3 regions of the Lentzea sp. NPDC042327 genome follow, and region 3 is predicted to be linked to each of the others. Evidence: riboswitches for the same ligand, from Rfam matches in the RefSeq annotation. Region 3 holds a riboswitch; each other region holds the start of a gene.
What was found. Region 3 has a riboswitch for glycine ahead of gcvT (glycine cleavage system aminomethyltransferase GcvT). Riboswitches for the same ligand answer to the same signal wherever they lie in the genome.
Positions count from the first base shown of each region.

Region 1 (3,275 bases), on a different contig from region 3:
CGGAGACGTTCCGGGTACTCCCCAACGAGTCAGAGGGAGGCGAGACCCGATGAGCGAGATGCGTGTCGTGGGCGTCCGGGTGGAGCTGCCCCAGAACCAGCCGATCCTCCTGCTGCGCGAAACCGAGGGTGAGCGGTACCTGCCGATCTGGATCGGCTCGGTCGAGGCCACCGCGATCGCGCTGGAGCAGCAGGGCGTGCGACCGGCCCGCCCGCTCACCCACGACCTGCTCAAGGACGTCATCGGGGCGCTGGGCCGCAACCTCGAACAGGTGCGGATCACCGACCTGCAGGAGGGCACGTTCTTCGCCGAGCTCGTGTTCGACGGCGACGTGCGCGTGTCCGCCCGCCCGTCCGACTCGGTGGCCCTCGCGCTGCGCGTCGGCGTGCCGATCCACGCGGAGGAGTCCGTGCTGGCGGAGGCCGGTCTGATCATCCCGGACGAGCAGGAGGACGAGGTCGAGAAGTTCCGCGAGTTCCTCGACTCCGTGTCTCCCGAGGACTTCCGGGGCGCCGACACCTGAGTTCCCCCGACTGTCGCTGACCGTCTTGTTCGGACCCGGCGCCGATCGGTGGGGTGTCCCTCGATCGGACTACTTTCCGCACATCATGGCCGCTAAACAATCACTAAACGTCACCTGAACGTCCTAGTTCGGGTGACGGTGCGGACCCCCGCCTCAGGTTGGGGGCCAACACTCCCCGCGCGTCGCGTTGACCTGCCCTCGGAGCGGTCTTACCGTCGAACTCGAGTGGACGTCGCCGGTCTGCGCGAGTGGACCAGGCGGCTTGACGGCCCCGACTTTCGTGGCCGTTGGCGAGGGGAGGCAGGCGTGGTCGAGGAAGCGCCCTTGCGGGCCGAATCCGGGCAGCAGGGTGAGCTGTTCCCGGACTCCTCGCTGCCGGACGAACTCGTCGGCTACCGGGGACCCGCGGCGTGCCAGATCGCCGGGATCACCTACCGGCAGCTCGACTACTGGGCCAGGACCGGCCTGGTCGCGCCGACGGTGCGGATGGCGCACGGCTCCGGCAGCCAGCGGCTCTACTCCTTCAAGGACATCCTCGTCCTGAAGGTCGTGAAGCGGCTGCTGGACACCGGGGTCTCGCTGCAGAACATCAGGGTCGCCGTCGACCACCTGCGCCGCCGCGGCGTGCAGGACCTGGCGCGGATCACGCTCTTCTCCGACGGCACGACCGTCTACGAGTGCACCTCCCCCGAGGAGGTCGTCGACCTGCTCCAGGGCGGGCAGGGCGTGTTCGGCATCGCGGTGAGCGGTGCGATGCGGGAGATCAGCGGGACCATCCACGAGTTCCCGGCCGAACGTGCGGACGGCGTGGAAATCGCGCCGATGACCGAGGACGAGCTGACCCGCCGCCGCCGGGAGCGCGCGACCGGCTGACCCGCTGTCGCCGGCTCAGCCGGTCCCGTCGCTGAGACGTAGGTCGCGTCGGTGGGGACTGGCGGGCCTGCCTGCGGGTACTCTTCACGGGTAGTCGCTGAACTCAGGCGGGAGAGACCGGGTGCTGCACCCGGCGCCGAAGGAGCAAGTTCCTCCCCGGGAACCTCTCAGGCACCCAGGACCGCGTGAGCGAGACGCCTCTGGAAAGCGGATCTCTCGAGATCCCGCCGACGGTGAAAGCCCGCTCTCGTGGCGGGTGAACCTCTCAGGCGCCCGATGCCGGGTACGGACAGAGCGGGGAGGGCACCAGGACACGTGTGCCCGCAGCCCCCCGGAGGCGTTAGATGACGCAGGACCGCATTCCGCTCGCCGCTCTCGAGCACGGCACCCCGTTCGCGGACCGGCACGTCGGCCCGCGCCCCGCCGAGCTCGCCCGCATCCTCGACGTGATCGGTGTCGGATCGCTGGAGGAGCTGGCGCAGCACGCGGTGCCCTCGTCCATCCACGAGCGCGACCTGGTGCTGGACCTGCCGGCGCCCGCCACGGAGACCGAGGCGCTGGCCGAGCTGCGCGCGCTCGCCTCCCAGAACCGGCCGATGACCCAGATGATCGGCCTGGGCTACTACGACACCGTGACGCCGGGCGTGATCCTGCGCAACGTCCTGGAGTCGCCCGCCTGGTACACCGCGTACACGCCGTACCAGCCGGAGATCTCGCAGGGCCGCCTGGAGGCGCTGCTGAACTTCCAGACGATGGTCGGCGACCTGACCGGCCTGCCGATGGCCAACGCGTCCATGCTGGACGAGTCGACCGCCGCCGCCGAGGCCATGACCCTGGTGCGCCGCGCGGGCAGGGCGAAGTCGAACAAGTTCGTCGTGGACGCCGACACGCTGCCGCAGACGCTGGCCGTGATCGAGACCCGCGCCGAGCCGCTGGGCATCGAGGTCGTCGTCGCCGACCTGTCGCAGGGCATCGAGGGCCTGGGCCTGGGCGGTGACTTCTTCGGCGTGCTGCTGTCCTACCCCGGTGCGTCCGGTGTGGTCCGCGACCAGGCCGCGCTGGTGGAGGAGATCCACGCCGCCGGCGCGCAGGCCGTCGTCGTCGCCGACCTGCTGGCGCTGACGCTGCTGCGCCCGCCCGGTGAGATCGGCGCGGACGTCGTCGTCGGCACCACCCAGCGCTTCGGCGTGCCGATCGGCTTCGGCGGCCCGCACGCCGGCTACATGGCCGTCCGCTCCGGCCTGGAGCGCCAGCTGCCCGGCCGCCTCGTCGGCGTCTCCGTCGACGCTGACGGCTCGCTGGCCTACCGCCTGGCGCTGCAGACCCGCGAGCAGCACATCCGCCGCGAGAAGGCGACCTCGAACATCTGCACCGCGCAGGTGCTGCTCGCCGTGATCGCCTCGATGTACGCGGTCTACCACGGCCCCGAGGGCCTGCGCGCCATCGCGACCCGCGTGCACCGCCTGGCCACCGTCCTCGCGACGGGCCTGTGCGAGGCCGGTCTCGACGTCGTGCACGGCGAGTTCTTCGACACCGTGCAGGTGCGCGTCGAGGGCCGTGCCGCCGAGGTCGTCGCGAAGGCCCGCGAGCTCGGCATCAACCTGCGCCTCGTGGACGCCGACGTCGTGGCGGTCGCTTGCGACGAGAAGACCACGCGTGCGCACGTCGTCGCCGTGTGGGAGGCGTTCGGCGTGACCGGGTCCGATGTGGACGCGATCGACACCGACACCGCCGACGGCATCCCGTCGGACCTGCGCCGCACCTCGGACTACCTGACCCACCCTGTGTTCCACGCGCACCGCTCCGAGACCGCGCTGCTGCGCTACCTGCGCGCACTGTCCGACAAGGACGTCGCGCTGGACCGCAGCATGATCCCGCT
Region 1 is NZ_JBEZBX010000006.1:365,547-368,821, reverse strand. Features, by position in the region: gene AB0A63_RS18585 (bifunctional nuclease family protein) at 50-523, shown strand; gene AB0A63_RS18580 (MerR family transcriptional regulator) at 830-1,396, shown strand; glycine riboswitch at 1,495-1,590, shown strand; gene gcvP (aminomethyl-transferring glycine dehydrogenase) at 1,741-3,275, shown strand, end outside.
Region 1: another riboswitch for glycine. It lies ahead of gcvP (aminomethyl-transferring glycine dehydrogenase); the one in region 3 lies ahead of gcvT (glycine cleavage system aminomethyltransferase GcvT).

Region 2 (3,275 bases), on a different contig from region 3:
ACGACCCGGCCGCCGGCCGCGTTCTCCTCGTTGACGGCCAGCGCGAAGAGCGTGACCCAGTCCATGACGCGCAGCGGGTCGGTGACGAAGTGCTCGCCCTCCAGCCGTTTGCGCATCTCGGCGGCGCGGCGGCGGACCTTGAGACCGCCGGGCAGGATGCCCTGCTCGGTGCAGCCGCGTTCGACGCACTCCTGCATCACGTGCCAGATGTGCAGGAGCCCGGCCCGCACCTCCTCCTCCGAGCGCCACGACAGCTCGTTGGCCATCATGATCTCGCTGATCGACAGGCCGGTCTCTCGGCAGCGCGCGAGCAGCTCGTCGCCGGTCAGGAACGGGTGCGGCAGCGGGGTCGAGTCGGGTTTGATGCGGTCGCTGCCGGACGCGTTCTCGTCGACGACGAAGCCGCCGCCGATCGAGTAGTAGACGGCGTGCTCGACCGGCTCGTCACCGCGGAACGCCTCGAAGCTCATGCCGTTGGGGTGCAACGGGAGCGACTTGCGGCGGTGCATGACGAGGTCGCGGTCGTGCGCGAAGCCGATCTCGTGCGTGCCGCCGAGCCGCAGCCGTCCACTCGCGACGATCTCCTCGACGCGGTGGGCGGCGGCCGCGGGGTCCACCTCCTCCGGGAGGTTGCCCTCCAGGCCGAGGAACACGGCCTTGGGGCTGCCGTGGCCGTGCCCGGTGGCGCCGAGCGAGCCGAACAGCTCGACGTGCACGCGGTCCACTTCGGACGCGCGGGCACCGAGCTTCTCGACGAACATGGCGGCGGCGCGCATCGGGCCGACGGTGTGCGAGCTGGACGGCCCGATGCCGACGGAGAACAGGTCGAAAACGCTGATCGCCACTGATCAGTCCTTCGTGGTGGGTGCGAGCGGGTCAGTCCGAGGTGAGCTCGGCGTACTTGGCCGCGGTGAGCAGGTCCTCCGCGGAGTCCACGCGCACCTTGAACAGCCAGCCGGCGCCGTACGGGTCGGTGTTGATGATCGCCGGGTCGTCGACGACGGCGGTGTTGACCTCGAGGACCTCGCCGGTGACCGGGGAGAACAGGTCGCTGACGGACTTGGTGGACTCCAGCTCGCCGCAGACCTGGTTGGAGACGACCTCGGCCCCGACCTCGGGGAGCTGGACGAAGACGATGTCACCCAGCGCGTCCGCGGCGTACTCGGTGATCCCGCAGGTCAACGGGTCCTGGGTGCCCGGCGTCCAGTCGACCCACTCGTGTTCGGCGGTGTAGAGCAGGTTCTCGGGGAACTCCACGGCGACTCCTCTGGCAGATGACGGGCAGGAAACGTGCGCCCCCTCCGCCGTGCAGAGTTGCCTACCCCGAGTGGTCTTGCTGCCTGAGAGTGTGCGGGAGCTTGCCCCTTCGGCGCCCCGACCAGCTCGTCGAGGTCTCTCCCACCCGGGTTCTGGTGCCCGTCAGGGGCACCGCGGCCGTTATTCAGTTCCGGTGGGAACGCTATGTGGGCCCGCCACCGGGTGTCAACGCGGGACCGGTACAGGCGTGGCGCAGGTCGCTTTGTCCCAGCAGCACAACCGGCCTGGTCCCGAACAGTGCAACCCGCACAGTGACATGACCTCCCGGCTGCCCCACATTGTGAGATAGCAGCCAGCCGAAACGGAGGAGTCATCGTGCGGATCGCCGTTCCTCGCGAGATCAAGAACCACGAGTACCGCGTCGCCCTCACGCCGGCCGGGGCCCACGAGCTGACCAGCCGGGGCCACGACGTGTACGTCGAGCAGGGCGCCGGTCTGGGCTCCGCGATCACCGACGAGGAGTACCTCGCCGCGGGTGCGAAGGTCCTCCCGACCGCCGACGACGTCTGGGCCGAGGGCGACCTGGTCCTCAAGGTCAAGGAGCCGATCGCGGAGGAGTACCCCCGCCTGCGCTCCGGCCAGACCCTCTTCACCTACCTGCACCTCGCCGCCGACAAGCCGCTGACCGAGGCCCTGCTGGCCTCCGGCACCACGGCCATCGCCTACGAGACGGTGCAGCTGCCGAACCGCTCGCTGCCGCTGCTCGCCCCGATGTCCGAGGTCGCGGGCCGCCTCGCCCCGCAGGTGGGCGCGTTCAGCCTGATGAAGCCCTCCGGTGGCCGCGGCGTGCTGCCCGGCGGCGTCCCCGGTGTCGCCCCGGCCCGCGTTGTCGTGATCGGCGGCGGTGTGGCCGGTGTCAACGCCGCCACCATCGCCGTCGGCATGGGCGCCGACGTGCAGATCCTCGACACCAACGTCGACCGCCTGCGCCAGATCGACGCCCAGTTCCAGGGCCGCCTGCGCACGCTCGCGTCCAACTCGTTCGCGATCGAGCAGGCCGTCCGCGAGGCCGACCTGGTCATCGGCGCCGTCCTGGTGCCGGGTGCCGCGGCCCCGAAGCTCGTCTCGAACGCGCTGGTCGCGGAGATGAAGCCGGGTTCGGTGCTCGTCGACATCGCCATCGACCAGGGCGGCTGCTTCGAGGACTCGCGCGCCACCACGCACGCCGAGCCGACCTACGAGGTCCACAACTCGGTGTTCTACTGCGTCGCCAACATGCCCGGCGCCGTCCCCCGCACCTCCACCTACGCGCTCACCAACGTGACGCTGCCCTACGCGGTCGCGCTGGCCGGCAAGGGCTGGGAGAAGGCGCTGAAGGACGACCGTTCGCTCGCCCTGGGCCTCAACGCGCACGCCGGTCAGCTGACCAACGGCCCGGTGGCCGAGGCGACCGGCCTGGTGCACACGCCGCTGGAGTCCGTGGTCTGAGAGCCAGTCGGATGGAGGAGCCCCCGCACGCGGAGCACGCTGCGGGGGTTTCGCCTTTCACGGGCGCGCCTCCTCGCGGTCACCGCAGCGCGGCCACCCGCGCCTTGACCCCGTCGATCACGCAGTCCAGCCCGAACTCGAACTGCCCCTCCAGCGACCACAGCTCCTGCTGGTCCAGCATCTCGACGTAGCGGGGGTGCTTCTCCCGGTACAGGTCCGCGATCCGGCCGAGGTCCGGTGGCGGTTCGTCGTGGCCGCCGCGGCTGCGGAAGTTCGCCTCCGCCGTCGTGTACCCGACGACGAAGCTCGACACCGCCGACATCGCCTGCGACGCCTGGACCATCGTCAGGCCGGCCGCCCGCATGGGTTCGAGCATCGCGTCGGCCATGGCGACGGCGTTGGGACCGATGGTGGTGAACTCGCCGATGCCGCGCACCCACCACGGGTGTGCGAGCGCAAGACGGCGGAACGCGTGCATCATCTCGCGCAGCGCGGGTTCCCACGCGGCGCCGGGGGCCGGGCGCGGGAAC
Region 2 is NZ_JBEZBX010000009.1:146,304-149,578, reverse strand. Features, by position in the region: gene AB0A63_RS23835 (L-serine ammonia-lyase) at 1-845, opposite strand, end outside; gene gcvH (glycine cleavage system protein GcvH) at 877-1,257, opposite strand; glycine riboswitch at 1,319-1,411, opposite strand; gene ald (alanine dehydrogenase) at 1,633-2,745, shown strand; gene AB0A63_RS23820 (TetR/AcrR family transcriptional regulator C-terminal domain-containing protein) at 2,825-3,275, opposite strand, start outside.
Region 2: another riboswitch for glycine. It lies ahead of gcvH (glycine cleavage system protein GcvH); the one in region 3 lies ahead of gcvT (glycine cleavage system aminomethyltransferase GcvT).

Region 3 (3,275 bases):
GCACTGCTCGCCGCCGCGGCGAGCTACTGGCAGCTGGTGGGCGACGTCGCCGAGGCCGAGCAGTGGTGGGACGCGGGCATCAGCCCGCTGGACCAGCGCGCGCTCGACTACCGCGCCGCCGGCCTCACGCCTGCCGACCTCGGAAGGCGCCTGGGACCGATGACGGTTCTCCAGCACCTCCGCCGCGGTTCGGCCGCGGCCTGGTGCGTTGCTCGTCTGCAGAGGCAGCGCCGGGACGGCGTGGCGTAGGAGAAGCGGGCTGTCGAGGCATCGGCAGCCCCGAAGTTCACTCGCAAACGGGCACGCGCGCTCCCGTGGCGCGCTACCCCTCACGGGTGGCCTCCTGACAGGAGGCCTCACCCCAGTAGTGTGGAGGTCGTGCGCGGCCTCCTTACTCCCCAGCGTGTGCTGATCGCGCTCGCCTGTCTGGCGGCGCTGGTCCTCTGCTGCGGGCTCGCGTGGTGGCAGTGGCAGCGCTTCGAGTCCGCGAGCGGCACGTTCCAGAACCTCGGGTACGTGCTCCAGTGGCCGCTCTTCGGCCTCTTCCCCCTCTTCATGGTGTGGCGGTTCCGCCGTCTCGCGCGCCAGCGCCGTGACGAGGCTCTCTCCGCACCGGAGCCGGTTGCACCCCCCGTCGCACCGGTGACTACCGTTGACGCCGTCAAACCCGCGCCTGTCGAGCACTTCGACGACGAAGAAGACGCGGAGCTCGCGGCCTACAACCGCATGCTCGCGGACCTCAACGCGCGGGACGGTCGTTGAGCGAAGGCGGGCAGATGAAGGGTGCGTTGACCCGGTTCCGGGTCATGGCTTACGTGGTCGGTGTCTTCCTGCTGCTGCTGGTCGTGGCGATGGTGCTGAAGTACGCCGCCGGCATGGACCAGGCGATGAAGGTCGTCGGCCCGATCCACGGGTTCCTCTACGCCATCTACCTGGTGCTTTCGGTCGACCTGGCGCTGAAGCTGCGCTGGTCCATCAAGGGCACCGCGCTCGTGCTGGTCGCGGGGACGATCCCGTTCCTGTCGTTCTGGGCGGAGCGCAAGGTGGTGGAGAAGACTGCTCAGGGCGTGCCGCTGTGACGTTCGGCCTGCTAGCGTCTGGGGCAACCAACTGAACACGGCCGTCGATGTCGCGCGGGAGAGCTCCCTTCAGCGGGAGCGCCGAAGGAGCAACTCCTCCCCGGAATCTCTCAGGCACAGATACCGCACGACGAAGGCAACTCTGGAAAGCAGGCTCATCAGGAGCCTCGCCCACGGTGCAAGTCGCTCCGGCGACGAAGCTCTCAGGCTCATGACAGAGGGGGAGGCTCGCTCTGGTGAGGAGTCTCCGGTGGACCGTGTCATTCTTCTGTTGCCTCAGCCGGCCTGGCCCGGCTCTTCGGCGCACCCTGGAGGAGCGTTCTGATGTCCCGCCTCACGCCACTGAACGCTGAGCACGAGTCGCTCGGCGCGATGTTCACCGACTTCGCGGGCTGGAAGATGCCGCTGCGCTACTCCAGCGAGCTGGCCGAGCACCACGCCGTGCGCACCACCGCCGGCCTGTTCGACCTCACGCACATGGGTGAGATCGTGCTGACCGGGCCGCAGGCCGGTGCCGCACTCGACTACGCGCTGGTCGGCCACATCTCCGCGCTCGCGGTCGGCAAGGCCCGCTACACGATGATCACCCAGGCCGACGGCGGCGTGGTCGACGACCTGATCGTCTACCGGCTGGGCGACGAGGAGTTCATGGTCGTCGCCAACGCCTCGAACGCCGCCGTGGTCGCCGAGGCGCTCGTCGAGCGGGCCGCCGGGTTCGACACCGTCGTCACGGACAGGTCCACGGACTACGCGTTGATCGCGATCCAGGGCCCGAAGTCGGTGGAGGTCCTGGCCGGGCTGACCGACACCGACCTGTCGACGGTGAAGTACTACGCCTCCTACCCCTCGAAGGTGGCCGGGGTGGACGCGCTGCTCGCGCGCACCGGCTACACCGGCGAGGAGGGCTTCGAGCTGTTCGTCGCGCCCGACGACGCCGCCGCAGTGTGGACGGCGCTGCTGGAGGCCGGGCAGCCGCACGAGCTCAAGCCGTGCGGTCTCGGCTGCCGCGACACGTTGCGCCTGGAAGCCGGAATGCCGTTGTACGGCAACGAGCTGACCACCTCGCTCACCCCGTACCACGCGGGTCTCGGCCGGGTCGTGAAGCTCGACAAGCCGGGCGACTTCGTCGGCCGCGAGGCGCTGACCGAGGTGTCCGAGTCCGATGTGGACTCCGTGCTGGTCGGCCTGAAGACCCCCGAGCGCCGCGCGCCCCGCCACGGTTACGCCGTGCTGAACGGCGACGAGGTCGTCGGCGAGGTGACCTCGGGCGCGCTGTCGCCGACCCTGGGCTACTCGGTGGCGATGGCCTACGTGAACCGGGCGAGCTCCGCGCCCGGCACCCCTCTGCTGGTGGACGTCCGCGGCAAGAAGCAGCCGGTCGAGGTCGTCGCACTTCCGTTCTACAAGCGCGCCAAGTAGGGAGATCCTCCAGATGTCCGACCAGTTCAACGCCTCCCTCGCGGAGTACGACCCCGAGGTCGCGCAGGCCGTTGCGGCCGAGCTGGCGCGCCAGCAGGGCACCCTCGAGATGATCGCCTCGGAGAACTTCACGCCGGTCTCGGTGCTGCAGGCCCAGGGTTCGGTGCTGACCAACAAGTACGCGGAGGGCTACCCCGGCCGCCGCTACTACGGTGGCTGCGAGCACGTCGACGTCGTCGAGCGCCTCGCCATCGAGCGCATCAAGTCGCTCTTCGGCGCCGGTTTCGCCAACGTCCAGCCGCACTCCGGCGCCCAGGCCAACGCCGCCGCGATGTTCGCGCTGCTGCAGCCCGGCGACACGATCCTCGGCCTGGACCTCGCGCACGGCGGTCACCTGACCCACGGCATGCGCATCAACTTCTCCGGCAAGCTCTACAACGTCGTGCCGTACCACGTCTCCGACGGTGACGGCCGCGTCGACATGGCCGAGGTCGAGCGCCTCGCCACCGAGCACCGCCCGAAGCTGATCGTCGCCGGCTGGTCCGCCTACCCGCGCCAGCTGGACTTCGCCGAGTTCCGCCGCATCGCGGACTCGGTCGAGGCCTACCTGATGGTCGACATGGCGCACTTCGCGGGCCTCGTGGCCGCGGGCCTGCACCCCTCGCCCGTCCCGCACGCCCACGTCACGACCACGACGACGCACAAGACCCTCGGCGGTCCGCGCGGCGGCGTGATCCTGTCGAACGACGCCGACATCGCCAAGAAGATCAACTCGGC
Region 3 is NZ_JBEZBX010000005.1:118,914-122,188, reverse strand. Features, by position in the region: gene AB0A63_RS14385 (helix-turn-helix transcriptional regulator) at 1-249, shown strand, start outside; gene AB0A63_RS14380 (hypothetical protein) at 379-762, shown strand; gene AB0A63_RS14375 (DUF3817 domain-containing protein) at 777-1,079, shown strand; glycine riboswitch at 1,125-1,215, shown strand; glycine riboswitch at 1,216-1,307, shown strand; gene gcvT (glycine cleavage system aminomethyltransferase GcvT) at 1,404-2,498, shown strand; gene glyA (serine hydroxymethyltransferase) at 2,512-3,275, shown strand, end outside.